2 regions of the Pseudomonas palmensis genome follow, and region 1 is predicted to be linked to the other one. Evidence: predicted binding sites of a transcription regulator. Region 1 holds the regulator's gene; the other holds the start of a gene.
The links. Region 1 encodes FliA, which starts transcription of late flagellar genes. Its sites were predicted from a motif close to CTAAAGTTTNNNNNNNNNNNGCCGNTAA; they were not measured.
Positions count from the first base shown of each region.

Region 2: a site for FliA is predicted at 4,418-4,445, ahead of ACPRTJ_RS23130 (methyl-accepting chemotaxis protein). Genes of this name have one in related genera too.

Region 1 is NZ_CP187958.1:444,798-459,076, reverse strand. It holds gene fliR (flagellar biosynthetic protein FliR) at 1-517, shown strand, start outside; gene flhB (flagellar biosynthesis protein FlhB) at 520-1,656, shown strand; gene flhA (flagellar biosynthesis protein FlhA) at 1,821-3,950, shown strand; gene flhF (flagellar biosynthesis protein FlhF) at 3,962-5,272, shown strand; gene fleN (flagellar synthesis regulator FleN) at 5,392-6,225, shown strand; gene fliA (RNA polymerase sigma factor FliA) at 6,222-6,962, shown strand; gene ACPRTJ_RS01995 (chemotaxis response regulator CheY) at 7,067-7,441, shown strand; gene ACPRTJ_RS01990 (protein phosphatase CheZ) at 7,462-8,250, shown strand; gene ACPRTJ_RS01985 (chemotaxis protein CheA) at 8,263-10,494, shown strand; gene ACPRTJ_RS01980 (protein-glutamate methylesterase/protein-glutamine glutaminase) at 10,540-11,661, shown strand; gene ACPRTJ_RS01975 (flagellar motor protein) at 11,661-12,401, shown strand; gene motD (flagellar motor protein MotD) at 12,405-13,292, shown strand; gene ACPRTJ_RS01965 (ParA family protein) at 13,336-14,124, shown strand; gene ACPRTJ_RS01960 (CheW domain-containing protein) at 14,124-14,279, shown strand, end outside.
Region 2 is NZ_CP187958.1:5,003,613-5,020,352, reverse strand. It holds gene ACPRTJ_RS23160 (alpha/beta hydrolase family protein) at 1-751, opposite strand, end outside; gene ACPRTJ_RS23155 (FMN-dependent NADH-azoreductase) at 885-1,496, opposite strand; gene ACPRTJ_RS23150 (LysR substrate-binding domain-containing protein) at 1,625-2,533, shown strand; gene ACPRTJ_RS23145 (MmcQ/YjbR family DNA-binding protein) at 2,526-2,885, shown strand; gene ACPRTJ_RS23140 (DUF1294 domain-containing protein) at 2,949-3,350, opposite strand; gene ACPRTJ_RS23135 (undecaprenyl-diphosphate phosphatase) at 3,352-4,182, opposite strand; gene ACPRTJ_RS23130 (methyl-accepting chemotaxis protein) at 4,467-6,101, shown strand; gene pnuC (nicotinamide riboside transporter PnuC) at 6,253-6,819, shown strand; gene ACPRTJ_RS23120 (AAA family ATPase) at 6,816-7,367, shown strand; gene ACPRTJ_RS23115 (hypothetical protein) at 7,663-8,115, shown strand; gene ACPRTJ_RS23110 (adhesin) at 8,117-8,689, shown strand; gene ACPRTJ_RS23105 (hypothetical protein) at 8,755-9,750, shown strand; gene ACPRTJ_RS23100 (C39 family peptidase) at 9,811-10,491, shown strand; gene ACPRTJ_RS23095 (hypothetical protein) at 10,525-11,265, shown strand; gene ACPRTJ_RS23090 (hypothetical protein) at 11,313-12,599, shown strand; gene ACPRTJ_RS23085 (sigma-54 dependent transcriptional regulator) at 12,688-14,013, opposite strand; gene ACPRTJ_RS23080 (hypothetical protein) at 14,337-14,603, shown strand; gene ACPRTJ_RS23075 (vWA domain-containing protein) at 14,721-15,389, opposite strand; gene ACPRTJ_RS23070 (ATP-binding protein) at 15,386-16,393, opposite strand; gene cobN (cobaltochelatase subunit CobN) at 16,401-16,740, opposite strand, start outside.

The sequences.
Region 1 (14,279 bases):
GTCGCTGCAACTGTTCTTCCAGATATTCGTAGTGGCCGGGCAGGTGGTGGCCATCCAGATGGGCATGGCCTTCGCCTCCATGGTCGACCCGGTCAACGGCGTCAACGTGGCGGTGGTCAGCCAGTTCCTGAGCATGCTGGTGACGCTGCTGTTCCTGTCGATGAACGGGCACCTGGTGGTGTTCGAGGTGATCACCGAGAGCTTCACCACCTTGCCGGTGGGCACCGGCCTGATGGTCAACCACTACTGGGACCTGGTCGGGCGGCTGAGCTGGGTGCTGGGCGCGGCGCTGCTGCTGGTGTTGCCGGCGATCACCGCGCTGCTGGTGGTGAACATCGCCTTCGGCGTGATGACCCGTGCAGCGCCGCAGCTGAACATCTTCTCCATCGGTTTCCCGTTGACCCTGGTGCTGGGGCTCGGGATTTTCTGGGTTGTCCTGGCCGACATCCTTTCCCATTACCAGGCGCTGGCCTCCGAGGCCCTGCAGTGGCTGCGTGAGCTGGCGAGGGCGAGCTGAGCATGGCAGAGAGCGAAAGCGGTCAGGACAAGACAGAAGACCCCACGGAGAAAAAGAAGAAGGACGCCCGCGAGAAGGGCGAGATCGCCCGTTCCAAGGAGCTCAACACGGTGGTGGTGACCCTGGCCGGGGCCGGTGGCCTGCTGGTGTTCGGTGGTGGCCTGGCCGAAGTGCTGATGGACATCATGCGCATCAACTTCACCCTGTCGCGCGACACGCTGATCGACGAGCGCTCGATGGGCACCTTCTTGCTGGCCTCGGGCAAGATGGCCCTGATGGCGCTGCAGCCGGTATTGCTGGTGGCGCTGATCGTGGCTTTCATCGGGCCGATCTCGCTGGGTGGCTGGCTGTTTGCCGGCGGCACCCTGGCGCCCAAGTTCAGCCGCATGAACCCACTGTCGGGGATCAAGCGCATGTTTTCCCTGAACGCACTGACCGAGCTGCTCAAGGCCCTGGCGAAGTTCTTCGTGATCCTGATCGTGGCGCTGGTGGTGTTGTCGTCGGACCGTGACGACCTGCTGGCCATTGCCAACGAGCCGCTGGAGCAGGCGATCATCCACAGCGTGCAGGTGGTGGGCTGGAGTGCCCTGTGGATGGCCGCCGGCCTGTTGCTGATTGCCCTGGTGGACGTGCCGTTGCAGCTGTACCAGTCGCACAAGAAGCTGCTGATGACCAAGCAGGAGGTGCGCGACGAGTACAAGAACAGCGAGGGCAAGCCGGAGGTCAAGCAGCGTATTCGCCAGTTGCAGCGCGAGATGTCGCAGCGGCGCATGATGGCGGCGATCCCCGATGCCGACGTGATCATCACCAACCCGACCCACTATGCGGTGGCGCTCAAGTACGACCCCGAGAAGGGCAATGCGCCGACGCTGCTGGCCAAGGGCACCGATTTCCTGGCGCTGAAGATTCGCGAAATCGCCAATGCCCACAACATCCAGGTGCTGGAATCGCCTGAGCTGGCGCGTTCGATCTTCTACTCCACCGAGCTCGAGGAAGAGATCCCGGCCGGCCTCTACCTGGCCGTGGCCCAGGTGCTGGCCTACGTGTATCAGATTCGCCAGCACCGGGCGGGCAAGGGCAAGGCGCCGGAGCCGCTCAAGGATCTGCCGATTCCGCCGGACCTGCGCCGCGATTCCTGAACCGTTTGAGCTCTTCCCGTCGGCGCCGAGGTGCCGGCCCCTTCGCTGCAGGAGCCGGCAGTGTCGGCGAAGGTCGCGTCACTAATCCAAAGTTGGAAAGCTTCTTGCAATAGCAGCGCCAAGCGCCCGCATGGCGTCAAAAGTTTGCTTGAAGAGGAATATCGGTGGATCGCTCTCAGTTAATCAACAGCGCCCGTAGCAACCTGTCCGGGCTCGGCCGGGGCAACCTGGGGGTGCCGCTGTTGCTGCTGGTGATGTTGGCAATGATGATGTTGCCGATCCCGCCGTTCCTGCTCGACGTGTTCTTCACCTTCAACATCGCCCTGTCCATCGTTGTGCTGCTGGTGTGCGTGTACGCCTTGCGCCCGCTGGATTTCGCCGTGTTTCCGACCATCCTGCTGGTGGCCACGCTGCTGCGCCTGGCGCTGAACGTGGCGTCCACGCGGGTGGTGATGCTCCACGGCCACGACGGCCACGAAGCCGCGGGCAAGGTGATCCAGGCCTTCGGCGAGGTGGTGATCGGCGGCAACTACGTGGTCGGTATCGTGGTGTTCGCGATCCTCATGATCATCAACTTCGTGGTGGTGACCAAGGGTGCCGGGCGCATTTCCGAGGTGAGCGCGCGCTTCACCCTCGACGCCATGCCCGGCAAGCAGATGGCCATCGACGCCGACCTCAACGCCGGCCTGATCGACCAGGCCCAGGCCAAGGCACGGCGTACCGAAGTGGCCCAGGAGGCCGAGTTCTACGGTTCGATGGACGGTGCCAGCAAGTTCGTGCGCGGTGACGCCATCGCCGGCCTGCTGATCCTGTTCATCAACCTGATCGGCGGCATGGCCGTGGGTATCTTCCAGCACGGCATGACCTTCGGCGACGCCGGTCGCGTGTATGCGCTGCTCACCATCGGTGACGGTTTGGTGGCGCAGTTGCCTTCGCTGCTGCTGTCCACCGCCGCCGCGATCATGGTTACCCGTGCCTCGGGCTCCGAGGAAATGGGCAAGCAGATCAACCGGCAGATGTTCGATTCGCCCAAGGCGCTGGCCGTGTCCGGCGGCCTGATGATCGTCATGGGGCTGGTGCCGGGCATGCCGCACGTGGCATTCCTCAGCCTCGGCCTGATGGCCGCGGGCGGCGCTTACCTGGTGTGGCGCAAGCAGAACCAGGCCAAGGTCAAGGCACAGCAGGAAGTGCAGCGCCAGCAGGACCTGCTGCCGTCGCCGCAGCGTGCTCAGGAAACCAAGGAGCTGGGCTGGGACGACGTTACCCCGATCGACATGATCGGCCTGGAAGTCGGCTACCGGCTGATCCCGCTGGTGGACCGCAACCAGGGTGGGCAGTTGCTGGCGCGGATCAAGGGGGTACGCAAGAAGCTGTCCCAGGACCTGGGCTTCCTGATGCCCACCGTGCACATCCGCGACAACCTCGACCTGGCCCCCAGCGCCTACCGCCTGACGCTGATGGGGGTGATCCTGGCCGAGGCCGAGATCTACCCCGACCGCGAACTGGCGATCAACCCGGGGCAGGTGTTCGGCAACCTCAACGGCATCGCCGCCAGGGACCCGGCCTTCGGCCTGGAGGCAGTGTGGATCGATGTGGCCCAGCGCAGCCAGGCGCAATCGCTGGGCTACACCGTGGTGGACGCGAGCACCGTGGTCGCCACCCACCTCAACCAGATCCTCTACAAGCATTGCCACGAGCTGATCGGTCACGAAGAGGTACAGCAACTGCTGCAGGTCCTGGCCAAGGGCTCGCCCAAGCTGGCCGAGGAACTGGTGCCGGGGGTGCTGCCGCTGTCTGGTCTGCTCAAGGTGCTGCAGGCGTTGCTGGCCGAGCAGGTGCCGGTGCGCGACATCCGCACCATTGCCGAAGCCATCGCCAACAATGCCGCCAAGAGTCAAGATACCGCCGCGCTGGTGGCTTCGGTGCGCGTAGGATTGAGCCGCGCAATCGTGCAAAGCATTGTAGGAACTGAGTCCGAGCTGCCTGTGATCACGCTTGAGCCAAGGTTGGAACAGATTTTGCTCAATAGTTTGCAAAGGGCCGGGCAGGGTCAGGAAGATGGTGTTCTTCTTGAGCCGAGCATGGCCGAAAAGCTTCAGCGTTCGTTGATCGAGGCCGCCCAGCGTCAGGAGATGCAAGGGCAACCTGCAATCCTGCTGGTCGCAGGACCCGTTCGACAGATGCTGTCGCGTTTTGGCCGCCTGGCTGTACCGAATTTGCATGTTTTGGCGTATCAGGAAATACCTGACAACAAGCAAGTTACCATCGTTGCCACAGTAGGCCCCAACGGCTGAGGTAGTGGGATATGCAAGTTAAGCGTTTTTTCGCCGCTGATATGCGTCAGGCCATGAAGCTGGTTCGTGATGAGCTGGGGGCAGAGGCCGCCATCATCGGCAACCGACGGATTGCTGGCGGTGTCGAGCTGACGGCGGCGCTGGACTACAAGCTGTCCGCGCTTGCGCCGCGGGTGCCGAACGTCGAGCTCGAGGACGAACTGCGCAAGACCCAGTCGCGCATCGTCACCGCGCAGGCCGAGCTCAGCAGCCGGGTCGAAGGCGAGGAGGGCAACCGCCAGTTGTTCGCCGGCCTGCCGCTGACCGCCTCCGAGCCGCTGGTAGAGCCGCAGGTCGAGGCCCCCGTGCGGCCTCAGGCAGCAGCCCCGGCGCCGGTCGATCAGCGTCTGTTCGATTCCATGCGTTCGGAGCTCTCGGGCCTGCGCGAGCTGCTCGAAGTGCAGCTCGGCTCGCTGGCCTGGACCCAGCTGCAGGGCAGCAAGCCGCACCAGGCCAACCTCTGGCGCCGCCTGCAGCGCATCGGCATCGCCGGGCCGCTGGCCCGCGAGGTGCTGGACATCACTGCCGACATCGAAGAGCCCCGCCAGGCCTGGCGCATGCTGCTGGCGCACCTGGCCCGCATGATCCAGGTGCCGGAAATCGAGCCGATCGAAGAGGGCGGCGTGATCGCCATGGTCGGCCCGGCCGGCATGGGCAAGACCACCACCCTGGCCAAGCTGGCGGCGCGCTATGTGCTCAAGTACGGCGCGCAGAACATCGCGCTGGTGAGCATGGACAGCTTTCGCATCGGCGCCCAGGAACAACTCAAGACCCTGGGGCGCATCCTGAATGTGTCGGTGACCCACGTCGACCCCGGCCAGTCGCTGGCCCAGGCCCTGGACCCTCTGCTGCGCAAGCGCGTGGTGCTGATCGATACCGCCGGCCTGCAGGCCAGCGACCCGGCACTGCGCATGCAGCTCGAAACCCTGGCCGGGCGCGGCATCCAGGCCAAGAATTACCTGGTGCTGGCCACCACCAGCCAGAAGCAGGTGCTGACCGCTGCCTACCACAGCTACAAGCGCTGCGGGCTGGCCGGTTGCATCCTGACCAAGCTCGACGAAACGGCGTGCCTGGGCGAGGTGCTGAGCCTGGCCATCACGCATGAGTTGCCGGTGGCCTATCTGACCGATGGGCCGCGCATTCCGGACGATCTGCACTTGCCGCGCCGGCACCATCTGGTCAGTCGCGCGGTCAGTGTACAAATGCAGGACGATCCCAGCGAAGAGGCCATGGCCGACATGTTCGCCGATCTGTACCACAGCGACGGCAAGCGTGTCGGCTGAGGTAAATGTGTATACGTTGCAAAGTACCTACATCAATGGTCTGCCAGGCATTTTTCAGGTGTTGAAAGCGCAGCCAGTCATGTGGCCTCGGTCTAAGTAAGACAAGGTAAAGAACAAACATGGGCAGCATGCATCCCGTACAGGTGATCGCCGTGACAGGCGGCAAAGGTGGCGTCGGCAAGACCAACGTGTCAGTGAACTTGTCATTGGCGCTGGCTGAGCTTGGCCGTCGGGTCATGCTGCTGGACGCCGACCTGGGCCTGGCCAACGTCGACGTCTTGCTCGGCCTGACCCCCAAACGCACGCTGGCCGATGTCATCGAGGGCCGCTGCGAGCTGCGCGACGTGCTGCTGCCGGGGCCTGGCGGGGTACGCATCGTGCCTGCGGCCTCCGGCACCCAGAGCATGGTGCACCTGGCGCCGGCCCAGCATGCCGGGCTGATCCAGGCGTTCAGCGAGATCGGCGACAACCTCGACGTGCTGGTCATCGACACCGCGGCCGGCATCGGCGATTCGGTCGTCAGCTTCGTGCGCGCGGCCCAGGAAGTGCTGCTGGTGGTGTGCGACGAGCCCACGTCCATCACTGACGCCTATGCCCTGATCAAGCTGCTGAACCGCGATTACGGCATGAACCGTTTCCGGGTGCTGGCCAACATGGCACAAAGCCCTCAGGAAGGTCGCAATCTGTTCGCCAAATTGACCAAGGTCACGGATCGCTTCCTGGATGTCGCCTTACAATACGTCGGTGCTGTGCCCTACGACGAATGTGTCCGCAAGGCAGTGCAGAAGCAGCGAGCAGTCTACGAAGCCTTTCCGCGTTCCAAGTGCGCGCTGGCCTTCAAGGCCATTGCTCAGAAGGTCGATAGCTGGCCGTTGCCTGCCAACCCGCGTGGTCATCTGGAGTTCTTCGTCGAACGGCTGGTGCAACCGACCAGTGCGGGACCAGTGCTATGAGTGCAAGCGGCTATCGGATGTACAGCAAGGCTTCGCGTGATGCCCAGTACGAGCTGATCGAGCGGTACGCACCCTTGGTCAAGCGCATTGCCTATCACCTGCTGGCGCGTCTGCCAGCCAGTGTGCAGGTGGAAGACCTGATCCAGGCCGGCATGATCGGGCTGCTCGAGGTCTCCAACAAGTACGACTCCAGCAAGGGTGCCAGTTTCGAGACCTATGCCGGTATCCGCATCCGTGGGGCCATGCTCGACGAGGTGCGCAAGGGGGATTGGGCGCCGCGTTCGGTACACCGCAATACCCGCATGGTGAGTGACGCGATTCGTGCAATTGAAGCAAAAACCGGTCGTGATGCTAAAGATCACGAGGTTGCTGCCGAACTTCAATTGAGTCTCGATGATTATTACGGGATTTTGAACGATACCTTGGGCAGTCGCCTGTTCAGTTTCGACGACCTGTTGCAGGACGGCGAACATGAAGGCCTGCACGAGGACGGCGCCAGTGCCCAGCTCGAGCCATCGCGCGATCTGGAAGACGAGCGCTTTCAGGCAGCCCTGGCGGATGCAATCGCCAACCTGCCCGAGCGCGAGCGCCTGGTGCTGGCGCTGTACTACGACGAAGAGCTGAACCTCAAGGAAATCGGCGAGGTGCTGGGGGTCAGCGAGTCGCGTGTCAGCCAGTTGCACAGCCAGTGCGCCGCACGCTTGCGCGGTCGCCTGGGGGAATGGCGGGCGCGTTGAGCAGCCGTTCCATACAGTCGTGAAATGTAGTGCCCGAATTGATTGAATGCGCGTTCAGCGCTGAGCGCGTTAAAGACTGCTTGGAGGTCTAATTGAACAAAGACATGAAAATCCTCATCGTCGACGATTTTTCGACGATGCGGCGGATCATCAAGAACCTGTTGCGTGACCTGGGCTTCACCAATACCCAGGAAGCCGACGACGGCAACACCGCGTTGCCGATGCTCGAAAGCGGTCACTTCGATTTCCTGGTGACCGACTGGAACATGCCCGGCATGTCCGGTATCGACCTGCTGCGCAAGGTACGTCTGGATGAACGCCTCAAGCACCTGCCGGTGCTGATGGTGACGGCCGAAGCCAAACGCGAACAGATCATCGAAGCCGCCCAGGCGGGCGTCAACGGCTATGTGGTCAAACCGTTCACCGCCCAGGTGCTGAAAGAAAAGATCGAAAAGATCTTCGAGCGCGTCAATAGCTGAGGTACGCCACGGGGGCGCTTATGGAGCAAAAAAGATCATCTTTGGACGACTTCGAGTCGACTCTGAAGAAACATGCCCAGGAGCTGGTCAGCAGCCTTGAAAAAGGCAGGTTCGGCGACGCGGTGCAACTGATCCATCAGCTGAACCAGACCCGTGACCTTGGCCTGTACCAGGAAGTCGGCAAGCTTACCCGCGAGCTGCACAGTGCGATCGTCAGTTTCCAGATCGATCCGCACATGCCGCAGGCCGAGGAAGTCTCGCAGATTACCGACGCCACCGAACGCCTGTCGTACGTGGTCAAGCTGACCGAGGGCGCTGCCAACCGCACCATGGACCTGGTGGAGGCAAGCACGCCGGTACTCAACGACCTCAGTGCCGAGGCGGCCAGCCTGAGTGGCGACTGGCAGCGCTTCATGCGCCGCGAAGTCGAGGCTCCGGAGTTTCGCGAGCTGGTCAAGCGCGTCGACAGTTTCCTGACGCACAGCGCCGAGGGCAACCGCAAGGTCGCCGGCCATCTCAACGACATTCTTCTGGCTCAGGACTACCAAGACCTGACCGGCCAGGTGATCAAGCGCGTCACGGCACTGGTCACCGAAGTAGAAAGCAATCTTCTGAAGCTCGTGTTGATGGCGAGTCAGGTCGACCGGTTCGCCGGCATCGAGCATGACCACGACCAGCTGCGTGCCGAAAAAGATCAAGAAAAACATCCGACTCGGGGTGAAGGACCACAGATTCATGCCGATAAACGTGAAGACGTTGTGTCCGGTCAGGACGATGTCGACGATCTGCTGTCCAGCCTGGGTTTTTAGGGAGCACGTTTAATGAGCTTCGGCGCCGATGAAGAAATCCTCCAGGATTTTCTGGTAGAAGCCGGCGAAATTCTTGAGCAACTGTCCGAGCAACTGGTCGAGCTGGAAAGCCGCCCGGATGATGCCGACCTGCTCAATGCAATTTTTCGCGGTTTTCACACTGTAAAAGGGGGCGCCGGCTTCCTCCAGCTCAATGAGCTGGTGGAGTGCTGCCACATCGCCGAAAACGTCTTCGACATCCTGCGCAAGGGCGAACGACGTGTGGACGCCGAACTGATGGACGTGGTCCTGGAAGCCCTGGACACCGTCAACAGCATGTTCGGCCAGGTGCGCGAGCGCACCGACATCACCGCAGCCACTCCGGAACTGCTGGCCGCCCTGGCGCGCCTGGCCGAACCTGCCGGTGCCGAAGCGGCGGCGCCTGCGCCGGTGGCGGCGGTTGCCGAGCCGGAGCCTGAGGCCGAGGCGAGCGGGGGTGATATCACCGACAGCGAGTTCGAGCAGTTGCTCGACTCGCTCAATGCCGCCAAGGCCCAGGCCGAGGCGCCCGAGCCGGTGGCCGTGGACGCTGCCAGCGATGAAATCACCGACGCCGAGTTCGAGTCGTTGCTGGACCAGTTGCATGGCAAGGGCCAGTTCGCCCCCGACAGCGTGGCGGCGGCATCTGCTGCTGCACCTGGCGCGGACGCGGCGCCCAGCGGTGACATCACCGACGATGAATTCGAAGCACTGCTGGACCAGTTGCACGGCAAGGGCACCTTTGCCGCCGATGCACTGCCCGGCGCTGTAGCGGCCGCCGCACCGGCCGCTGCCGCACCCGCAGCGGCGGGTGACCATATTTCCGAACACGAATTCGAGGCCCTGCTCGACGAGTTGCACGGCAAGGGCAAGTTCGCGCCCGACGCCGTCAGCGGCGCTGGCGCTGCCAGCGCGCCTGCTGCTGCGGCGACGGTTGCGGCCAAGCCGGCGGCCAAGCCCGCAGCGGCAGCCGCTGCACCGGCACCGGCCAAGGCACCCGCCCCCGCGCCGGCCCGTCAGGCGGCTCCCGCTGCCGACAAGCATCCGGCCAGCGAGGCCGAGACCACCGTGCGGGTCGACACCGCGCGCCTGGACGAGATCATGAACATGGTCGGCGAACTGGTGCTGGTGCGTAACCGCCTGGTGCGCCTGGGCCTGAACAGCGGCGATGAAGCCATGTCCAAGGCCGTCTCGAACCTGGACGTGGTAACCGCCGACCTGCAGACCGCGGTGATGAAGACCCGCATGCAGCCGATCAAGAAGGTCTTCGGGCGCTTCCCGCGTCTGGTTCGCGACCTGGCCCGCCAGCTCAAGAAAGAGATCAACCTGGAGCTGGTCGGCGAAGAGACCGACCTGGACAAGAACCTCGTCGAGGCCCTGGCCGACCCGCTGGTGCACTTGGTGCGCAACGCCGTCGACCATGGCGTGGAAACCCCGGAAGAGCGCGAAGCCGCCGGCAAGTCGCGCAATGGCAAGGTGATCCTCGCTGCCGAACAGGAAGGCGACCACATCCTGCTGTCGATCTCCGATGACGGCAAGGGCATGGATGCCAATGTCCTGCGCGCCATTGCGGTCAAGCGCGGGGTGATGGACAAGGACGCCGCCGATCGCCTCAGCGAAAGCGACTGCTACAACCTGATCTTCGCCCCGGGCTTCTCGACCAAGACCGAGATCTCCGACGTGTCCGGTCGCGGCGTGGGCATGGACGTGGTCAAGACCAAGATTTCCCAGCTCAACGGCTCGATCAACATCTACTCGACCAAGGGCCAGGGCTCGAAGATCGTCATCAAGGTGCCGCTGACCCTGGCGATCATGCCGACCCTGATGGTGATGCTCGGCAACCAGGCCTTCGCCTTCCCGCTGGTGAACGTCAACGAGATTTTCCACCTGGACCTGTCGCGCACCAACGTGGTCGACGGCCAGGAAGTGGTGATCGTGCGTGACAAGGCCTTGCCGCTGTTCTACCTCAAGCGCTGGCTGGTCAGCTCGGCAGCCCACGAGGAGCAGCGTGAAGGCCACGTGGTGATCCTGTCGGTGGGTACCCAGCGCATCGGCTTCGTGGTCGACCAGCTGGTGGGCCAGGAAGAGGTGGTCATCAAGCCGTTGGGCAAGATGCTGCAGGGCACCCCGGGCATGTCGGGCGCCACCATTACCGGTGACGGGCGCATTGCGCTGATCCTCGACGTGCCGAGCATGCTCAAGCGTTACGCCGCTCGGCGTATCTGATCCCGGTGGCGTGGCCAGGTGGCCGCGCACCGTAATGGAGTGTTTATGGTAGTCAAGGTCCTGGTGGTGGATGATTCCGGTTTTTTCCGCCGCCGTGTCTCGGAAATTCTTTCAGCGGACCCGACTATCCAGGTGGTCGGTACCGCGACCAACGGCAAGGAAGCGATCGATCAGGCGCTGTCGCTCAAGCCCGACGTCATCACCATGGACTATGAAATGCCCATGATGGATGGCATCACCGCCGTGCGCCATATCATGCAGCGCTGCCCCACGCCTGTACTGATGTTCTCCTCGCTCACCCACGAAGGCGCCCGCGTCACCCTCGACGCACTGGACGCCGGTGCGGTGGACTACCTGCCGAAGAACTTCGAGGACATCTCGCGCAACCCCGAGAAGGTCAAGCAGATGCTGTGCGAAAAGGTGCATACCATTTCGCGCAGCAACCGCCGTTTCAGCAGCTATGCCAGCCCGGCACCGGCGGCAGCGCCTGCACCGTCGCACAGCGCCGGCAGCAGCGCCCCGGCAGCGTCCATGCGCGCCGCCCCGGTTGCCCCGCAAGCCCCTGCGCGGGCCGCTGCACCCAGCTCGCCAGCGCCCAAGCGCAAGGCCTACAAGCTGCTGGCCATCGGTACCTCCACCGGTGGCCCGGTGGCGCTGCAGCGCGTGCTGACCCAGCTGCCGGCCAACTTCCCGGCGCCGATCGTGCTGATCCAGCACATGCCGGCGGCCTTCACCAAGGCCTTTGCCGAGCGCCTGGACAAGCTGTGCCGCATCAGCGTCAAGGAAGCCGAGGACGGCGACGTGCTGCGCCCCGGCCTGGCCCTGCTGGCACCGGGCGGCAAGCAGATGATGGTCGACGGGCGCGGCACGGTGAAGATACTGCCAGGTGACGAACGCCTCAACTACAAGCCCTGCGTGGACATCACCTTCGGTTCGGCGGCCAAGTCGTATGGCGACAAGGTGCTGGCCGTGGTGCTGACCGGCATGGGCGCCGATGGCCGCGAAGGCGCGCGCCTGCTCAAGCAGGGCGGCAGCCAGGTGTGGGCCCAGGACGAAGCCAGCTGCGTGATCTATGGCATGCCCATGGCCATTGCCAAGGCCAACCTGGCCGATGCGGTGTACGGCCTGGACGAGATCGGCCGGCACCTGGTAGAGGCGTGCATCTGATGGACGTGTTGAGCCTTATCGGGATCATCCTGGCGTTCGTCGCCATCGTTGGCGGCAACTACCTCGAAGGCGGCCATCTGTCGGCGCTGATCAATGGCCCGGCGGCGCTGATCGTGATCGGCGGGACGCTGGCGGCCTCGCTGCTGCAGGCCCCCATGAGCGCGTTCAAGCGCGCCCTGCAGATCGTGCGCTGGATCCTCTTCCCGCCGCGGGTCGACCTGGCCGGCGGTATCGACCGGGTGGTCAACTGGAGCCTCACCGCACGCAAGGAAGGCCTGCTGGGCCTTGAGGGCGTGGCCGATGCCGAGCCCGACCCGTATGCCCGCAAGGGCCTGCAGCTGCTGGTCGACGGCGCCGAGCCCGAAGCCATCCGCAGCATCCTCGAGGTGGATTTCTACACCCAGGAAAGCCGTGACATCCAGGCCGCCAAGGTGTTCGAGAGCATGGGCGGCTATGCGCCGACCATCGGCATCATCGGCGCGGTGATGGGCCTGATCCACGTGATGGGCAACCTGGCCGACCCGACCCAGCTGGGCAGCGGTATCGCGGTGGCGTTCGTGGCCACCATCTACGGCGTGGCCAGTGCCAACCTGATCCTGTTGCCGATCGCCAACAAGCTCAAGGCCCTGGCCATGCGCCAGTCGCGCTATCGCGAAATGCTCCTGGAAGGCTTGCTGTCGATTGCCGAAGGCGAGAACCCACGTTCAATCGAACTGAAGCTTCAGGGCTTCATGGAGTAAGCCATGGCCCGTCGTCGTCAACCCGAGGAACATGAAAACCACGAACGCTGGCTGGTGTCGTATGCCGACTTCATCACCTTGCTGTTCGCCTTCTTCGTGGTCATGTATTCGATTTCCTCGATCAACGAGGGCAAGTACAAGGTCATCTCGCAGGCGCTGATCGGCGTGTTCAACGACCCCGAGCGCAGCATGAAGCCGATTCCGATAGGCGACGAGCGCCCCCTCAGCGTCAAGCCGGCCGAACCGCTGATCAAGGACAGCGAGCAGGTCGATGCGGGCCTGGGGCAAAGCTCCAGCGACCCGCTGCAGACCATCGCCGACGATGTGCGCGATGCCTTTGGCGACCTGATCAAGTCCGACCAGATGACCGTGCGCGGCAACGAACTGTGGATCGAGATCGAGCTCAATTCCTCCCTGTTGTTCGGCAGTGGCGATGCCATGCCCAGCGACAAGGCGTTCGACATCATCGACAAGGTGGCGCACATCATCAAGCCGTTCGCCAACCCGGTGCACGTCGAAGGCTTCACCGATGACCAGCCGATCCGCACGGCGCAGTACCCGACCAACTGGGAGCTGTCGTCGGCACGGGCGGCGAGCATCGTGCGCCTGCTGGCGATGGAAGGGGTCAACCCGGCACGCATGGCTTCTGTGGGCTACGGCGAGTTCCAGCCCATCGCCAGCAATGCCAGCCCTGAAGGGCGCGCGCAGAACCGCAGGGTGGTGCTGGTGATCTCGCGCAATCTGGAGGTGCGCCGCAGCCTGACCGGTACCGGCAGCGCCAATGCCACACCCGATGCGGCGCTCAAGCGTGCTGGCACACAAACTGCACCGCCAGCCGTAGCACCGACGGCCGGGCGCAATCCCGTCAATTCCCCGTCGTCGACCCTTTAATCGATCCCGGCAGGGTCCGACCCGACCGGGAGGAAGCAGCGCAATGAGAGTCTGGGCAGTAGCCAATCAAAAAGGTGGTGTCGGCAAGACCACCACATCCATCGCCCTGGCCGGCCTGCTGGCCGAGGCGGGCAAGCGCGTGGTCGTGGTCGACCTCGACCCGCACGGGTCCATGACCAGCTACTTCGGTCACAACCCGGACACCCTCGAGCACAGCAGCTACGACCTGTTCCTGCACAAGGGCACGGTGCCCGAAGGGCTGCCGGGTCAGCTGTTGCTGCCCACCAGCGACGAGCGCATCTCGCTGCTGCCTTCCAGCACCGCCCTGGCGGTGCTCGAGCGTCAGTCACCGGGCCAGAGTGGCCTGGGCCTGGTGATCGCCAAGAGTCTGGCGCAGCTGTGGCAGGATTTCGACTACGCGATCATCGACAGCCCGCCGTTGCTGGGCGTTCTGATGGTCAATGCGCTGGCAGCCAGCCAGCAACTGGTGATCCCGGTGCAGACCGAATACCTGGCGGTGAAAGGCCTCGAACGCATGGTCAGCACGCTGAGCATGGTCAATCGCTCGCGCAAGCAGGCCTTGCCGTACCACATCGTGCCGACCCTGTTCGACCGCCGTACCCAGGCCTCGATGGGCACCCTGCGGGTGCTGCGCGACGCTTATCCCGAGACCATCTGGCAGGGCTACATTCCAGTCGATACGCGCCTGCGCGACGCCAGCCGTGCCGGGCTCACGCCGTCGCAGTTCGATGGCAGGAGCCGTGGCGTGATTGCCTACCGGGCATTGCTCAAGCATCTGCTGGCGCAGAATGCCGTTGCGCAGGTGGCCTGATGAACAGCCCGCAGCAGGTCACCATAAAGCCTCAACTGGCCTTGCAGTCGTACCTGGACGGCCTGTTGCAGGAGGCCACCGAAGAGCTGCAGCCATTGCCCCTGGCGGTGGCCGAACGCGTCGCAGTGGCCCCGGCCCCGGTGGTCGTCACGGCG
Region 2 (16,740 bases), 1.3 Mb from region 1:
CGCTGTAGATAAGCGCGGGCACCTTCACATCGGCCAGCGCGTGGCGTCCGAACATCAGGCTCAACGGCGCCATCAGCAGCAATGAACGCACCCTGGGGTCGGCATGGGGCAGCAGGTCGTCACGGTCTGCCACCAGCACCCCGTGGGCCTTGCAGGCATCGGCGTCCAGCGGGTTCTGCTGGCAGTAGCGGCGCAGGCGTTGCAGGTCTGGTCGGGCACCGGACAGGATCAACGCCGTCTCGCCACCGGCCGAGTAACCGATCATGCCTACCTGCCCGTCGCTGACGTAAGGTGCAAGCAACGGATCGGCAAGGGTCGCGGTCAAGGCGGCACTGATCTGCAGGGGCCGGCCATAGAGGTTGCTCAGGGTGCCAAGCCGGCTGTGATCGCGGGCGTTGTCTCCCGGGTGCACCACCGCCACCACCACGAAGCCCCGGCGTGCCAGGGCGCTGGCCAGGTCATGCAGCGCCAGTGGCGTGCCGGTATTGCCATGGGACAACATCAGCAACGGGAAGCGGCCCATTACCACCGCGCCTTCTTCGGCCACGTGGACCCGATAGCCGTCGACCTGATGCCACCGGGCGGCGTCGCTGGATGGGTAGAACGCCAGCGCCTGCATCGGCTGGCCGTCCACCGGGTCGGTCACAGCCATGCGATGCAAGCCGACTCTCCAGTGCTGCGCGGGCTCGGCCTGCACCAGCAGGCAGCAGCCCCACAGCACCAGCATCAAAAATGTTCGAACCCACCGCATCGTTGCTCACCCTGCCCGGCCCGCACCTGTGACCGGTACTGGCAAGCATAGAGCGGGCCAGGCCGGGCTGGATGAAAGGTGCATGAAAAAGCCGACTTGCGGGGTGACCGCAAGTCGGCTTTTCGACAGGGGCTCAGGCAGCCGCGAACAGCTCGCTGTCGATCTGCGCCTGGGCGGCCTGCATGGCATTGCTGCGGTGCTCGTCGCCGTAGGCCAGGCCATGGGCGCGCACGAACTCGACGTCGGTGATGCCGATAAAGCCCAGGAACACCTTGAGGAATTCCTCGTGGGCCACACCGGTCGGCTGGCCGACGTGCAGGCCGCCGGAGGTCGACACCACGATCACCTTCTTGTTGCCGCACAGGCCTTCAGGCCCGGCTTCGGTGTAGCGGAAGGTCTGGCCGGCGACGGCAATGCGGTCGATCCAGGCCTTGAGCTGGGTCGGCACGGTGAAGTTGTACATGGGCGCGGCGATCACCACCGCATCGGCCGCCAGAAACTCCTGCAGGGTTTCACTGCTGAGCCTGGCTTCATGTTGCTGCGCCGCATCGCGCAGTTCGTCAGGCGTGCCGGCGGCAACCAGGGTCGCGGCCGAGAAATGGCTGATGGCATCGGCGGCCAGGTCCCGGTAGACCACCTGCGCCGAAGGTTCTGCCGCTTGCCAGGCGGCGACCACGCGCTGGCTGAGCTGACGAGAAGCGGAGTTGTCGCCGAGGATGCTGGAATCGATGTGCAACAGTTTCATGGGGCTCTCCTGAATGAGGATCGGCTGGCGATCACGATGGGGAGGATGCTACCGGGATAGCCAATAGCTGATAAGATCGCAAATTCGCACTTCTTCGTCCCACTGGCAGGACAATGCCCATGACCGGCATGCAAGACCTCAACGATCTGTTCTATTTCGCACGCGTGGTGGAGGCCGGTGGTTTCGCGGCGGCCGGGCGTCTGCTCGGTGTGCCCAAATCCAGGCTGTCGCGGCGCATTGCCGAACTGGAGGAGCGCCTGGGCACGCGTCTGCTGCAGCGCACCACTCGGCAACTCAAGCTCACCGCCGTGGGCGAGCGCTACCTGCGCCATTGCCAGGCCATGCTGCTGGAGGCCGAGATGGCCGACGAAGCGGTGGCCAGCATGACCAGCGAACCGCGCGGGCGCTTGCGGGTGTCGTGCCCGGTGGGCCTGGCCCATGAGTTCCTGCCCGGCGTGATCAGCGCATTTTTGCAGCAGTACCCGCAGGTACAGCTGGACATGGTGCTGCTCAACCGCCGGGTCGACCTGATCACCGAGGGCATCGACGTGGCCCTGCGTGTGCGCGACCTGGGCGACGAAGACCCGGCACTGGTCACCCGCCGCCTGCGCCAGGCGCAGATGCTGCTGGTGGCCGCACCTGAGTTTGCCGCCCGGCACCCTGTCAGCTCCCCTGCCGACCTGGCCAGGGTGCCGGTACTGGGCGCGGTCGAGGCCGACCGCCTGGTGCACCTGCGCCTGCTCGACGAGCAGGGCCACAAGCAGGACCTGACCCTGGAAGCGCGCCTGGCCATCGACGACTTCGTGGTGCGCAAGGCCGCCACCCTGGCGGGCCTGGGCTTCACCACGCTGCCGATCATGCACTGCGAGGCCGAACTGCAGCGCGGCGAACTGGTACGCCTGCTGCCGGGCTGGTCACTGCCGGGCGGTTACCTGCAGGCGGTGTACCCGCACCGGCGCGGCGTGCTGCCGGCGGTCAGGGCGTGGATCGATCACCTGGTAGCCTCGTTCGAGGAATGTGGAGAGCGTTATGTCTGAGCGAAAAATGACCGAGGCACAGGTGGCGGCATTCTGCCTGGGCCTGCCCGGTGTGCAGGAAGACTACAAATGGGGTGGCGTGCGCGTGTTCTCGGTGGCCGGCAACAAGATGTTCGCGGTGATGGACCTGGCGGGTGCAGGCTTGTCGTTCAAGGTCGACACCGAGCTGTTCCTGGGCTACGTGGACCGCCCCGGGGTGCGACCGGCGCCGTACCTGGCGCGGGCACACTGGATCAGTGTGGCGCAGCCTTATGCGATGGGGCGTGGGGAACTGGAAGAGTTGCTGCGCCGCTCGCATCAACTGGTGGTGCGGCGATTGCCCAAGCGCGTACAGGTCGGGTTGCGGCTCTGAGGCCGATGGCTTTCGCCGGCAAGGCCGGCCCCTGAAGGCGCCGACCTTGCCGGCGAAAGCGCTCTAGAACCCGAACAATCGCCCGGCAAGAAACAGGTAGTCGGCCCAGAACACCTGATGCCCCAGCACGATCACCCAGAACACCAGCTGATAGGACAACTTGCGTGTCTTGTGCCGGAACACCTGCTGCGCCAGCAGCGCCCCTGGCCAGCCACCGGCCAGTTCGCAGGCATGCAGCACCTTCTCGGGGGTACGCTGCCCCTGGCCGCGCGCCTGACGCTTGTCGTAGCCATACAGCCCGAAACAGCCAAGGCTCGCCAGCCCATAGGCCGCCAGCCACAACCAGTTGCCTGTGCCCACACCCAGCTTCAGTGCGCCCAGCACCGGCAGCAGGCACAGGGCCACGAATGCCAGCAACTTGAGGCGCAGGTGGCGCATGGGCGGGCGCGTTTCGATGCGGGCCATCTCAGCCGTGCGCCACGGCCCAGTCGACCCAGCCGAACTGCCAGGTCGCCAGGATCACCAGGCCAAATGCGATACGGTACCAGGCAAACACCGCGTAGCTGTGGCTGGCGATGAACTTGAGCAAGCCGCGCACCGCAATCATCGCGAAGATGAACGACACCACAAAGCCGATGGCGAACACCGGGAAGTCATCCGGCTGGAACAGGTCACGGTACTTGTAGCCCGAGAACACCGCCGCCCCGACCATGGTCGGCATCGCCAGAAAGAACGAGAACTCGGTGGCGGCCTTGCGCGACAGGCCGAACAACAGCCCGCCGATGATCGTCGAGCCCGACCGCGAAGTCCCTGGAATCATTGCCAGGCACTGCGCGCAGCCGATCTTCAGCGCATCGGTCCAGCGCATGTCATCGACCTCCTCGGCACGCACCACGTGCTGGCGGCGCTCGGCCCACAGCATGATCACCCCGCCCACCACCAGGGCCACCGCCACCGTGATCGGGTTGAACAGGTACTCATGGATCAGGTCGGCGAACAGCACGCCCAGCACCACGGCGGGCATGAAGGCGATCAGCAGGTTGAGGGTAAAGCGCTGGGCCCGGGCCTGGCGGGGCAGGCCCACCACCACGTCCAGGATCTTGCGGCGAAATTCCCACACCACCGCCAGGATCGCGCCCAGCTGGATGATGATGTTGAACGCCATCGCGCGTTCGCCGCCAAAGTCGATCAGGTCGGCGACCACGATCTGGTGACCGGTACTCGAAATGGGCAAAAACTCCGTCAGACCCTCGACGATGCCGAGAATCACAGCCTGCATGGCGGTCCAAAAATCCATCATTCCCCCGTAAGACATTGCCGCTGGCAGGTCTCATCATTCGTTATTTGATTGCCCGAAACCGGGCATATTACGGCGACACTCCGTCGCAAAACCGAAGGAAATGCTACCCCGGCCTTCAGAACTGCCCCGTGAAGGCCGAAATCCTAACAGAGCGCTCGTGCAAACGCTGCCGCTCGACGCGACAGCGCTCTACTAATCAATCACTTAGCCCTTGGTCGAGTAGGTTGTTTCGGTAAAGCGTGGTTGGATGCGGACAATAACAAGAACATAGGGTGACCTTCATGAAGACTTTACGCAGTATGTCGATCAGCCGTCGGCTGTGGCTCATCCTGGTGGTGGCGGTACTGATGCTGGTGACCCTGGGGCTGCTGATGCTGCGTCAGATCCACGGTGACCTGTACCAGGCAAAGGCCGAAAAGACCCGGCACGTGGTCGAAACCGCAGCCGGCGTGCTGGCCTATTACCAGGGGCTGGAAGCCAGCGGTACCCTTACCCGCGAGGCCGCCCAGCAACAGGCGCTGAGTGCGGTGCGCGGGTTGCGTTATGACCAGGACGACTACTTCTGGATCAACGACCTGGGCCCGAAGATGATCATGCACCCCATGAACCTCAAGCTCGAAGGCCAGGACCTCTCCGGCATTCGCGACCCGGACGGCTATGCGCTGTTCAACGAAATGGTCGCGTTGGCCAAGGCCCAGGGCGCCGGCAGCATCGACTACCGCTGGCCCAAGCCCGGTGCCAGCGAGCCGGTGGAAAAAACCTCGTACATCCAGCTGTTCAAACCCTGGGGCTGGGTGATCGGCTCTGGCGTGTACATCGACGACATGCACGCCGAGTTCGTGCGCCAGCTTCGCGACGCATCGCTGCTGGGGGTGGTCATCGCGCTGATAATGGCACTGGTGGTCATGCTGATCGCCCGCAGTATCACCCGCCCCTTGCAGGAAGCCGTGGATGCCATGGGCAACATCGCCAGCGGCGAAAGCGACCTGACCCGTCGCCTCGACACCCATGGGCAGGATGAAGTCACCCAGCTGGGCCTGCACTTCAACACCTTCACCGCCAAGCTGCAGCAGGTGGTGACCCAGTTGCAGGGCGCCGCCCAGGCCCTGGGCCATTCGGCCGGGGATGTAGGCAGCAACGCCGGCCAGGCGCACCAGCGCAGCGAACAGCAGTCGCAGCAGATGGAACAGGTGGCCACCGCAATCAACGAGGTCAGTTATGCGGTGCAGGACGTGGCCAGGAACGCCGAGCACGCCTCCAGCGAGATGCAGGACGCCCAGCAGCGGGCCGAACAGGGCCGGCAAAGCATTCATGGCAGCCTGCTGAAAATCGACGAGCTGTCGGGCACCATCGACCAGGCGGTGCAGGTGATCCAGGCCCTGGCGGGCCAGAGCACGCGTATCGGCAGCGTACTGGAGGTGATCCGTTCGATTGCCGAGCAGACCAACCTGCTGGCACTCAACGCCGCCATCGAGGCCGCGCGGGCGGGTGAACAGGGTCGCGGGTTCGCCGTGGTGGCCGACGAAGTGCGCCTGCTGGCACAACGCACCCAGCAGTCGACGGCCGAGATCCAGCAGATGATCGAGCATCTTCAGGGCCAGTCCGAGGCTGCGGTCAAGGCGATCGATGCCAGCAGCCTGGCCTCGCGCGAGACGGTCGAACAGGCCAGCGAGGCCGGTGCCAGCCTGGATGCCATCAGCCAGGCACTGCACAACCTCAGCGCGCTGAATGCCTCGATTGCCAGTGCCACGCTGCAGCAGTCGCATGTGGTCGAAGAGATCAACCACAACGTCACCCAGACGGCCGAGCTGTCGCGTCAGACGGCCGTGGCGGCGCACCAGTCGAGCAGTGCCGGGGCCGCATTGAACCAGTTGAGCGAACAGCTGGGGCAGTTGCTGAGGCAGTTCCGGGTCTGACCGCAGCCTGCACCTCGCCGGCGGCCGGCTTCTGCAAGGCTCGACATTGCCTCAGCAGGAGCCGGCCTTGGCGGCGAAGTGCTCACCCAAGGCTGGCACCTGACGTGCCACAAGGTACAATCGCCGCCCTGCCCCCCTTCAAGGAACGCCGATGTCCGGCCTGGAACTGTACGCTGCCGTGCTGGGCGTCATCGCTGTATGGCTCACGACCCGCCAGAACCCCTGGTGCTGGCCCATCGGCCTGCTGGTGGTGCTGCTCTACAGCTGGATCTTCTTCGACTTCAAGCTGTATTCGAACATGCTGCTGCAACTGGCGTTTGCAGTGTTCCAGCTCTATGGGTGGTGGCAGTGGACACGCCCCGGCGAGGATCGCCCGATCCGGCAGGTGACCTACCTGGGTACCGCGCCGCTGCTGTCGGGCCTGGGCGTGGGCCTGCTGGCCAGCCTGGCCCTCGGTGCGGCCATGGCCACCTGGACCGATGCTGCAGAGCCCTGGCTGGACGCCACCCTCACCGCCTTCAGCCTGGTGGCGCAGTTCTGGATGGCGCAAAAGCGCGTGCAATGCTGGCCGTTGTGGATCGTGCTGGACGTGATCTTCGTCGGCCTGTTCCTCTACAAAGGCATGTACATCACCGCCGCGCTGTATGCGCTGTTCACCCTGATCGCCCTGCAGGGCTGGCGTAGCTGGCGACGTGACCCGGCATTGGCCAGCCCATGAAGGTCCTGGTACTGGCGGGCCCGGAATCCAGTGGCAAGAGCTGGCTGGGCGGCGAAATCCAGGCGCATTTCGGTGGCGAACTGGTAGGCGAGTACGTGCGCCACTTCATCGACGAGCAGCGACGCGACACCTGCTACGCCGACATCGACCCCATCGCCCGCGGGCAGCTGGTGTGGGAGGATGCGGCCCGCGCGCGCCAGCCCGAGCTGCTGATACTCGATACGCACCTGCTGAGCAACATGCTGTGGAGCCGCGTACTGTTCAACGATTGCCCGACGTGGCTGGAACAGGCGCTGCTGGCACGGCGCTACGACCTGCACCTGTTGCTCAGCCCCGCAGGCGTGCCCTGGGTCGGCGACGGCCAGCGCTGTCAGCCACGGCTGGAGGAGCGCCAGGCGTTCTTCGAGGCCAGCCGCCAATGGCTGCAACGGCATGGCCAACCCATGCAGGTCATCGAGGGCGACTGGGCATACCGCCAATCGACGGTACTGGCGGCCGTACAGGCGCTGCTGGAAGGCAAGCCCCCGGCCTGCGCCACCGAGTGTTAACCCGGCGTTACACACCCGGCCACCTCAACCGCCGATCCAGAGCACTTGCGCCCAACACGCGGTGACGTGTTAAGCCGGTGATACACCCACCCTCGGGGCACGCCGGGCATCTGCGCTGCTGCGGCGCCTGCAAAAAGGACCAGCGGTTGTATCACCGGTGATACAGGTTTTCCGACCGGCCCCTGCCCCGTGCGCTATGCCCTTGATTCGCTGGCACAAAGCAAAAGCGGCACAGCTTCTGCTCTCCTTCTCGCAACGCTGATAGGGCCAGCGCACCGAAGAAGGAATCGCTGCCGTGGGGAATCACACCAACAAGCTGCTGAGTCTTTTCGTCATGGGCTGTGCGCTGGGCGCCAGCACCCTGAGCCTGCCGATACTGGCCGCCGGCGACGGCACCATCATCATCCAGCGCCAGGTTCAGCCCCGTTCGGCCGTTCGCCCGACCGGCACCCCCGACCCCCGCCCCATGACCGTCAATGCCAATCAGTCGCCACGCATCCTGAGCCAGACCAACGAGCTCAGCGATGGCGACTTTGCCGGTGTGGCCAGCGGTGCCAGTGTAAACCGGGTGTTGATGCCCGACGCGTCCGGCAACATCCGCGGCATGGGGGCCGTGCCCACCAGCCTGCCGGGCCTGCGTGGCGGCGCCGGCCCTGGCGCAGGGGGCGCCAACAGCATCTCCAATTCGGTCAACCAGAACGTGCAGCGTGGCCTTGCGCCGCTGCAGATCCTGACCGGGGGCCGTTGAGATGAACCACTCACTGCTGTTTCTGGCGCTGGCCTGCAGCGCGTCGGCCCTGGCCGGCCAACCGGTCAATGACAACGCCACCATCAACGCCAGCGGCCAGGGCTACAAGGGCAACGTGACCATCAACCAGGCGGCTGGCGACCAGCAGCAACAGAACAACAGTCGCGCCATCGCCATCAACCCCGATGCCACCGCCACCACCCAGGTGCGCCAGCGCATCGACACCCCTGCCAGCAGCGCGATCAATGCCCGCGCCAGCATCGGTGGCAACGCCTTCACCAACGGTAACGGGATGATTGGGATCAACCAGTCGGCCGGTGCCAACACACAACAAGTCAATGCCGTGCGGGTAAGCATCAGTGCCAACGCGCAGAGCATCGACGACAGCGTCCTCGACCAGCAGAACGTGGCGCTGTCAAACGGCTCAGGCTCGACAGGTCAAACCCCCGGCAGTCGCCAGGTCGCTACCAGCGATCAGGCCTTCACCGGCAGCCGTGGGGTGATCCAGTTGAACCAGAGCGCCGGGGTCGGGAACCGAATGGCCAACACCCTGAGCGTACGGGTTGCAGATTGACCCGAGCAGTTCACAACGCAGCACAACACAACACTTAACAACTAAAAACAATGCGGAGAAACACCATGAAACCCACAATGGCACTCAAGCCTCTGGTATTCGCACTCGCAGCGGTCATGGCAGTTGCTGCACAAGCGGGCGGAAACAACGGTGGTCACAACGGCGGACACAATGGCGGCAATAACGGCGGCAACAACAATTCCAGCGCGCTGCTCGCCCTGCTGGTAAACGCCGGCGCTGGCGCCACCGTGATCGATACCCAGGGCAATGGTGGTAACGGTGTGCTCAACGAGAACACCCGCAACAACGGCACCATGGACAACTCGGCAAACGGCTCTCAAGGCAACCTGGGCGCCAACGTGGCAGCCGGTGACGGCAACCAGCAAGACAACGTTGCCGCCATCGCCACTGCCGACGAACGCTTCATCTTCGGCAGTGCGGTTGCTGTTTCCAGCGCCACCCAGACCAACACCAGCAACATCGTCAACAACTTCTCTACCCAGAACAACGCCAATCTCACCAATTCGGCGAACAACAGCTCCGGCAACATCGGTGTCAACGTGACCGCCGGCGACTTCAACCAACAGAAAAACAACCTGGCAATCGCCGTGTCCGGCGGCCGTGTGGCCGTGGCCAGCGCAGCCGCCAACCAGTCCACCTCCGGCCTGAGCGTCAACAACAAGGCCGACCGTACCTACACCAAGGAAACCCTCGGTGGCGCCTTTGCCGCCTATGGCCAGTACGAAGGCGAAGGCCACGGCTACGTGGAACGCAAAGACGACAAACCCGGGCACAACGGTGGCTGGGATGATCGTGGCGGCAACAAACCACAGAAAGACAAGCTTACCTTCACCGAAGAAGGCAGCTTCGTACTCGGTGGCGTCTACACCTACCAGGTGCTCAAACCTACCGGCTGGGCCAACCCTGTGGTCAACAACGCCAACATGAGCAACTCGCTCAATGGCGTGTCGGGCAACGTGGGCGCCAACGTGTCGGCCGGCTCGGGCAACCAGCAAAGCAACTCGCTGTCCATCGCAGCAGGCTGCCGCGCCTGCCTGTAAGCTGAAAAAGGACGGGGCCCCCAGGGGCCCCTTTCCTGCCATCTACACGGTGCGAAGACCATGCGCATTGCCCTGCTTGCCGCATTGCTGTTTCTGGCCAGCCTGGCCGAGGCCGCACAGATGCCCATCGCTGCCCTGCCGGGCGGCAATGTCATTTACAAGCCCATCCAGAGCATTCGCGAACGACGCTTCGCCGACCTTGTACAACAGAAAACCGATTTCAGTTGCGGCGCCGCCGCCCTGGCCACCGTCCTCAAGCAGGCCTACTGGCTGGACGTCGACGAAGAACACATCATCGACGGCATGCTCGCCCACGCCGACCAGCAAGTGGTCAAGACCCAGGGCTTCTCCATGCTGGACATGAAGAAATACGTGGAAAGCATCGGCATGCGTGCCCGGGGCTATCGGATCCCGCCCGAGAGCCTGCAAAGCGTCACCATTCCAGTGGTGGTGCTGATGGACATTCGCGGCTACAAGCACTTCGTGGTGCTGCAACGCACCGAAAAGGACTGGGTGTACATCGGTGACCCGGTTCTGGGCCACAAACGCTACAAGTTCGATGATTTCGTCAAAGGCTGGAACGGCATCATCTTTGCCGTCATCGGCCCTGGCTATGACAAGGCCAACGCATTGCTCGACCCGCCACAACCCTTGACTGCAAAAAACAAGATCAACGGGTTCAGCCCGGTAGACGATGCGCAGTTGATGGATTTTGGTTTCATACAAAGTGATTTCTTCTAATCAGAAGGGGCATGAAGCTCCGGGGAGCACCCGATGAAGACTTCAACCTGGCTGGTTGCCGCCTGCCTGGCCGCCAGCTTGCCTGCCCATGCGCAGTTCAAGCCCATCGAGATCAAGGACCAGGAACTGTCCGAGCTGCGCGGACGCTATGTGATGCCAGGGCGCATCATCAGCTTTGGCGTGGTGATGAGCAGCACCTGGCAGAACGCCCGCGGCGACAGCATCGGCGCCACCGCCAGCATGCAAGTGCAGCAGTCCTCGTTCAAGCCGCAGTTCTATGTCTCGCTCGACACGCGCGACGGCAACGGCGCCCCGGTAACCCAGGGCAACGGTACCGTCACCGGCGGGGCCGGCCTTGGCACGACCCAGGGCGTTACCCAGTCGGTACGCGCAGCGGGCGACTACAACACGGCCTACAACAACGTCTCGATCAACGTGAAGGAAGCCAACAGTGCCCCGGCGGCGGGCCAGCCACAGGGTCAGTTGCTGGGTAGCGGGCAGACCATCACCGGCAGCAATGGCGCCGGCACGCTGAGCGTTTCCTCCACCGGCAAGGGCATCCAGCTGGGTATCCAGGCCAACAACAACCAGGGCAATACGGTGCAGCGCCTGGCCCAGGGCGGGCTGCTGCAGGCCACCACGCTCCTGGGCGGCAACAACGCCGTCAACAACATCACCCAGCTCAATGTGGTACTGCGCAACAACCTGCCTACTGCCGGGGCCTTGAACTGCAACCTGGATCAACTAAAGGGCCTTCGTATTTCCGGATATTGATCTACGCTCTGTCTCAATTCACCGCAGTTGGAAGGGACGGCTAACCCATGCATCGATCGTTTTCGTTGAAGGCAGTGGTCTGTGTGAGCACTCTGGCGTCTTCAGCGCTGCTGCAAGCGGCGCCAGATCCGCAAGTTGAGGCCCTGAAACAGGAGTTGCAGGCACTCAAGCAACGTTATGAATCCCAGCAGCAGGCACTGATGGTGCTCGAGCAGCGGGTCCGTCAGGTTGAAGATCAACCCGCGGCACCTCCTCAGCGCCTGACCCGCTCGCCAGCGGCCCCCACCCGGTCAGGCCAGGTGGCTACCGCATCCGGGGCGGCCCCCGGCACCGGCAGTTCCTACGGCGAAGCGCTCAAGGGCGATTCGGAACCTGCACAGAGCGTGTCCAACCTGTACGACGAAGCCAGCGGCTTCTTCGGTGGCGGCAAGTTCAGCGTCGAGACCGGCATCACCTACGCCCGCTACGACACCCGCCAACTGATCCTCAACGGTTTCCTCGCGCTGGACTCGATTTTCCTGGGCAACATCAACCTGGACCGCATCAAGGCCGACAACTGGACCCTGGACCTGACTGCCCGCTACAACCTCGACCAGCGTTGGCAGTTCGATATCAACGCCCCCATCGTCTACCGCGAGTCCACCTACCAGTCCGGGGGCGCCGGCAACAACGCCCAGGGCGTGACCGAACAGACCGTCACCCGCGACCCGACCCTGGGGGATGTCAACTTCGGGGTGGCCTACAAGTTCCTCGACGAATCGGAAAACAGCCCCGATGCGGTGCTCACCCTGCGGGTCAAGGCGCCCACCGGCAAGGACCCGTTCGGTATCAAGCTGATCCAGGATCCGAACAACGACAGCCTCGCCTACCCCGAAGACCTGCCCACCGGCAACGGCGTATGGTCCATCAGCCCGGGCATCTCGCTGGTCAAGACGTTCGACCCGGCAGTACTGTTCGGCAGCCTGTCCTATACCCATACCCTGGAAGAGTCGTTCAGTGACGTCAGCTCCACGTCCGGGGTCAAGGTGCCGGGCAAGGTCAAGCTGGGCGACAGCTTCCAGATCGGCGCCGGTATCGCCTTTGCGCTGAACGAGAAGATGAGCATGTCGTTCTCGGTGTCCGACCTGATCGCGCGCAAATCCAAGATCAAGTCGGCCGAAACCGGCGACAGCTGGACCTCGGTGCCCAGCAGTGATGCCAACGCCGCCTATTTCAACGTGGGCATGACCCTGGCCGCCACCGACAACCTGACCATAGTGCCCAACCTGTCGATCGGCCTGACCGACGATGCGCCGGACTTCACCTTCAGCCTCAAATTCCCTTACTACTTCTGATCTGCGCCGACGCCATTCGCCAGCAAGGCTGGCTCCTACCTTCGGGTAGGAGCCAGCCTTGCTGGCGAATGGACGTAGCGTGGGATCTTCAGCGAATCTGATGCTTGTGCAGCAACCGGTAGAACGTAGGCCGCGACACCCCAAGCACCTTGGCCGCAATGCTGAGGTTGTCACTGTGACGATTGAGCACGTCACACAGCGCCTGGCGCTCGGCGCGGTGCTTGTAGTCTTCCAGGGTACCCATCGGCGTCATCTCGACCTGCGCGCCCTGCAACCCGAGGTCCTGGGCCTCGATCTGCCGCCCTTCGGCCAGCACCAGGCCGCGACGCACGCGGTTGGCCAGTTCGCGCACATTACCCGGCCAATCATGCTTGCCCATCGCCATCAGCGCGTCTTCGCTGAAGGTGCGCGGGCGCCGGCCGGTCTCCTGGCTGTAGAAACGCGAAAAGTGGCTGGCCAGCATCGACAGGTCGCCATGCCGGTCACGCAGCGGTGCCGTCACCACCTGCAGCACGTTGAGCCGGTAATACAGGTCTTCGCGAAAACGCCCGCTGGTGATCGCGCTCTCCAGGTCGACATGGGTCGCAGCCAGCACGCGCACGTCCACCGCAATCGGCTGGCTGCCGCCCACCCGTTCGATATGCTTTTCCTGCAGAAAACGCAGCAGGTTGGCCTGCAGTTCCAGCGGCAGGTCGCCGATCTCGTCGAGAAACAGCGTGCCGCCGTTGGCAGCCTCGATGCGCCCGACCTTGCGCTGGTGCGCGCCGGTGAAGGCGCCCTTTTCGTGGCCGAACAGCTCGGACTGGATCAGGTGTTCGGGAATCGCCCCGCAGTTGATCGCCACGAACGGTTTGTCGTGGCGCTGCGACTGCCGGTGCAGGGTGCGCGCCACCAGTTCCTTGCCGGTACCACTCTCGCCTCGAATCAGCACCGGTGACTCGGTGGGCGCCAGCTTGCTCAGCAACTTGCGCAGTTCGCGGATCGGGCGGCTGTCACCCAGCAGTTCGTGCTCGGGCTCATCCACATGCAGGTTGCCCTTGCCGCGCAGGCGTGCCATGCCGAAAGCGCGACCCAGGGTCACCTGCACGCGGGAGACATCGAATGGCAACGTATGGAAGTCAAAAAACCACTCGCACACAAAATCACCCACGTTCTGCGCGCGCAGCTCCTCGGCGCTGAGCACCGCGATCCACTCGGTGCCGCTGCGGCTGATCAGGTCCTTGACCGCATCGGGGTGCTGCAGGTGGCTGGCGTGCAGGCGCAGCAGCCCCACATCGCAAGGGTGCTCCAGGGCAGTGGCAAGGGTGCAGGTGCGCACGTCCCAACCTACGCTGCGCAGGCCTGGCAACAAGCGGTGGCAATCGTCACAAGGGTCAACGATCAGCAAGCGGCGGTTCGGTACCGGTTCCAGCATGACCTTTCCTTGGCGCCAATTATTGGAAATGTTAGTAGAAACAGCATGTTGTATGGCCCGTCTGTAACAGTAGCAACCAACGTCAGAATGCCCACTACCGTCCGTCTGCAAATACGGCCTTGCTTTCGGCTCGGTAGAATTTTCCTGTTAATTCAACGTCCCAGATGTTGCCAATGAATGCAGATTGTCAGCACCGATTAAAAAAACATTACTTGCAGTGTGACCTGACCCACTACTGCGTGCATCAGTACAAGTAACCTGCCGCAGGGAACACACCTTGCCGCAACTTTTTCAATGTTTGGGACCACAGAGAGACCGAACCCATGAACGCCCCGCTCCGTGTCAACGAAGCACTGCTGATTGCCGACCACGCCTTCGAACCTTTCCAGTGCGTCGCCTGGGATGTGCCTAACGGCACTGGCGAACTCAGCCTGGCGGTAATCGACCGGACCAGCACCCGTATCGGCAGCAAGCAAGTTCCAAGCAGCACCTATTCCGACCCGCAGCAATTGGCACACCTGATCGAGGAAGTGCGCGCCGAGTTGAGCCAGAAAGGTTATGACTTGCAGCCGTGGAGCATGCCGAAGTAACTTTCCGGCCTGCCCCGTTCATGCAAAAGTGCACCCACCGGGTGCACTTTTTTTGTTTGTGAAGTGTGCGCCGGCGGCTGCGGCAGTTGGCCGCAGTTTACGGCCCAAGTACTTGTTTCAACGCAAGTTGAACTGTTCCAGGTGTTGGTATTGCGCACCCAGTTCCAGCGCCATTTGCCTGGCGCGGCCCAGGCGAACCGGTGCGCTTTCCATGTCCACCAGCAGGCTGCTGCACGGCAGTGCCTCCAGCGCCGGCCAGGCCTTGAGCCGGCCATCGGTTAGGATCAGGCAGTGCTGCACCTCATTGGGGTAGCGCCGCTGGCGTTGGGTCAGCCATTGCCGGGCCTGCTGCAGTGCCTCGAGCAGTGGCGTGCCTCCGCCGGCGCCGAGCTCCGCCAGCCAGGGCTGCAGCGCAGCAGAGGCCTTCAGGCCGTGGCGCTGCCAGCGCGGTTCGCGGCCGCTGGCCGTGAGCAGGGCGAGCCTGGCGCGGGCCCGGTACGCCTGGTCGAACAGTTCGGCCAGCAAACCCTTGGCCTTGCTCAGTGCCTGGTAACGCCGGGTAGACGCCGACGCATCCACAATCACCAGCCAGAGCTGCGTCGGCGCGGCGGTGCGCTGCGCCCAGCACAGCTCGTCGCGCTGGCGCGGGCGGCCCTTGAGCAGGGTGGCAGGCCAGGCCACGCTGCCCTGCCCGGCTGCCCGGGCACGCCCGCGCGGGCCCCGGTCGAGCTTGCCTGCACGGGGCCTGGCATCCGCCGCCGGGTGCGAGCGCGGGCGGATGCTCAAGGCTTTTTTGGCCAGCGCGGTACCTCGCGCCGAGCGCCCACAGCCACCGGCTGGCCTGGCAGCTCACCCCACTGGCCACTGCCCTGGGGCTCGCTCGACGGGCTCGATTGCCCCTGGGGCTGAGCGTCGGGGCGAGGCGGTTGCTCGGCGGGCCGGTCATGGCGCCGATGGCGCAAGGCAAACTCTGCCACCGCCTCGATATCCTCGGCCTCGATGCCCGGTGCACTGCGCCAGGCCGCATGGGCACGGGCGGCACGCAACCAGACCAGGTCGGCGCGCAGGCCGTCGACCCCGGCCTCGAAGCAGCGCTGGGTGATCTGCGTCAGGGCCTGGTCATCCAGGGCAATCTGTTCCAGGCGCTCGCGTGCCTGCTGGCAGCGCTGGCGCAGCTCGGCCTGGGCATCGGCCCACTGCGCGCAGAACGCCTGCGGGTCGCTGTCGAAGTCCAGCCGGCGGCGGATGATCTGGCCTCGCGCCTCGGGCAGCGGCTGGCCCTGCAGGGCCACATTCAGGCCGAAACGGTCGAGCAACTGCGGACGCAGTTCGCCCTCCTCCGGGTTCATGGTGCCGATCAGCACGAAGCGCGCACTGTGCCGATGGGAAATGCCATCGCGCTCTACCCGGTTGGTGCCGCTGGCAGCCACATCCAGCAGCAGGTCGACCAGGTGATCGGGCAGCAGGTTGACCTCGTCGACGTACAGCACGCCGCCATCAGCCTTGGCCAGCACACCCGGCGAGAACTGGGCGCGGCCCTGCCCCAGCGCAGCATCCAGGTCCAGGGTGCCGACCAGGCGCTCCTCGGTGGCGCCCAGCGGCAAGGTCACGAAGGGCCCCTCGCCCAGCAGGTCGGCCAGGCCCCGGGCCAGGGTGCTCTTGGCCATGCCGCGCGGGCCTTCGATCAGCACGCCGCCGATCCTGGGGTCGATGGCCGTCAGGCACAGCGCCAGCTTCAGGTCGTGGGCGCCGACCACGGCGGCCAGCGGAAAATGTACGGGTTCGCTCATGTCTGGCTTATTCCTCTGCGTCCAGCAGTTGCTCTTCCAGGGCCTGTCGATACTCGCCCGGAGCCTGCCACAGCCCGCGCTGCTGGGCCTCCAGCAAACGTTCGGTGATGTCGCGCAGGGCCTCGGGGTTGTGCTGGCGGATAAACTCGCGGGTCGCGGCATCGAGCACATAGGCCTCGGCCAGCGACTGGTAATGATGATCGTCGATCAGGTGCGTGGTGGCATCGAAGGCGAACAGGTTGTCGACCGTCGCGGCCATCTCGAACGCGCCCTTGTAGCCATGGCGCTTGACCCCGTCGATCCACTTGGGGTTGAGCGCGCGCGCACGGATCACCCGGTTCAGTTCT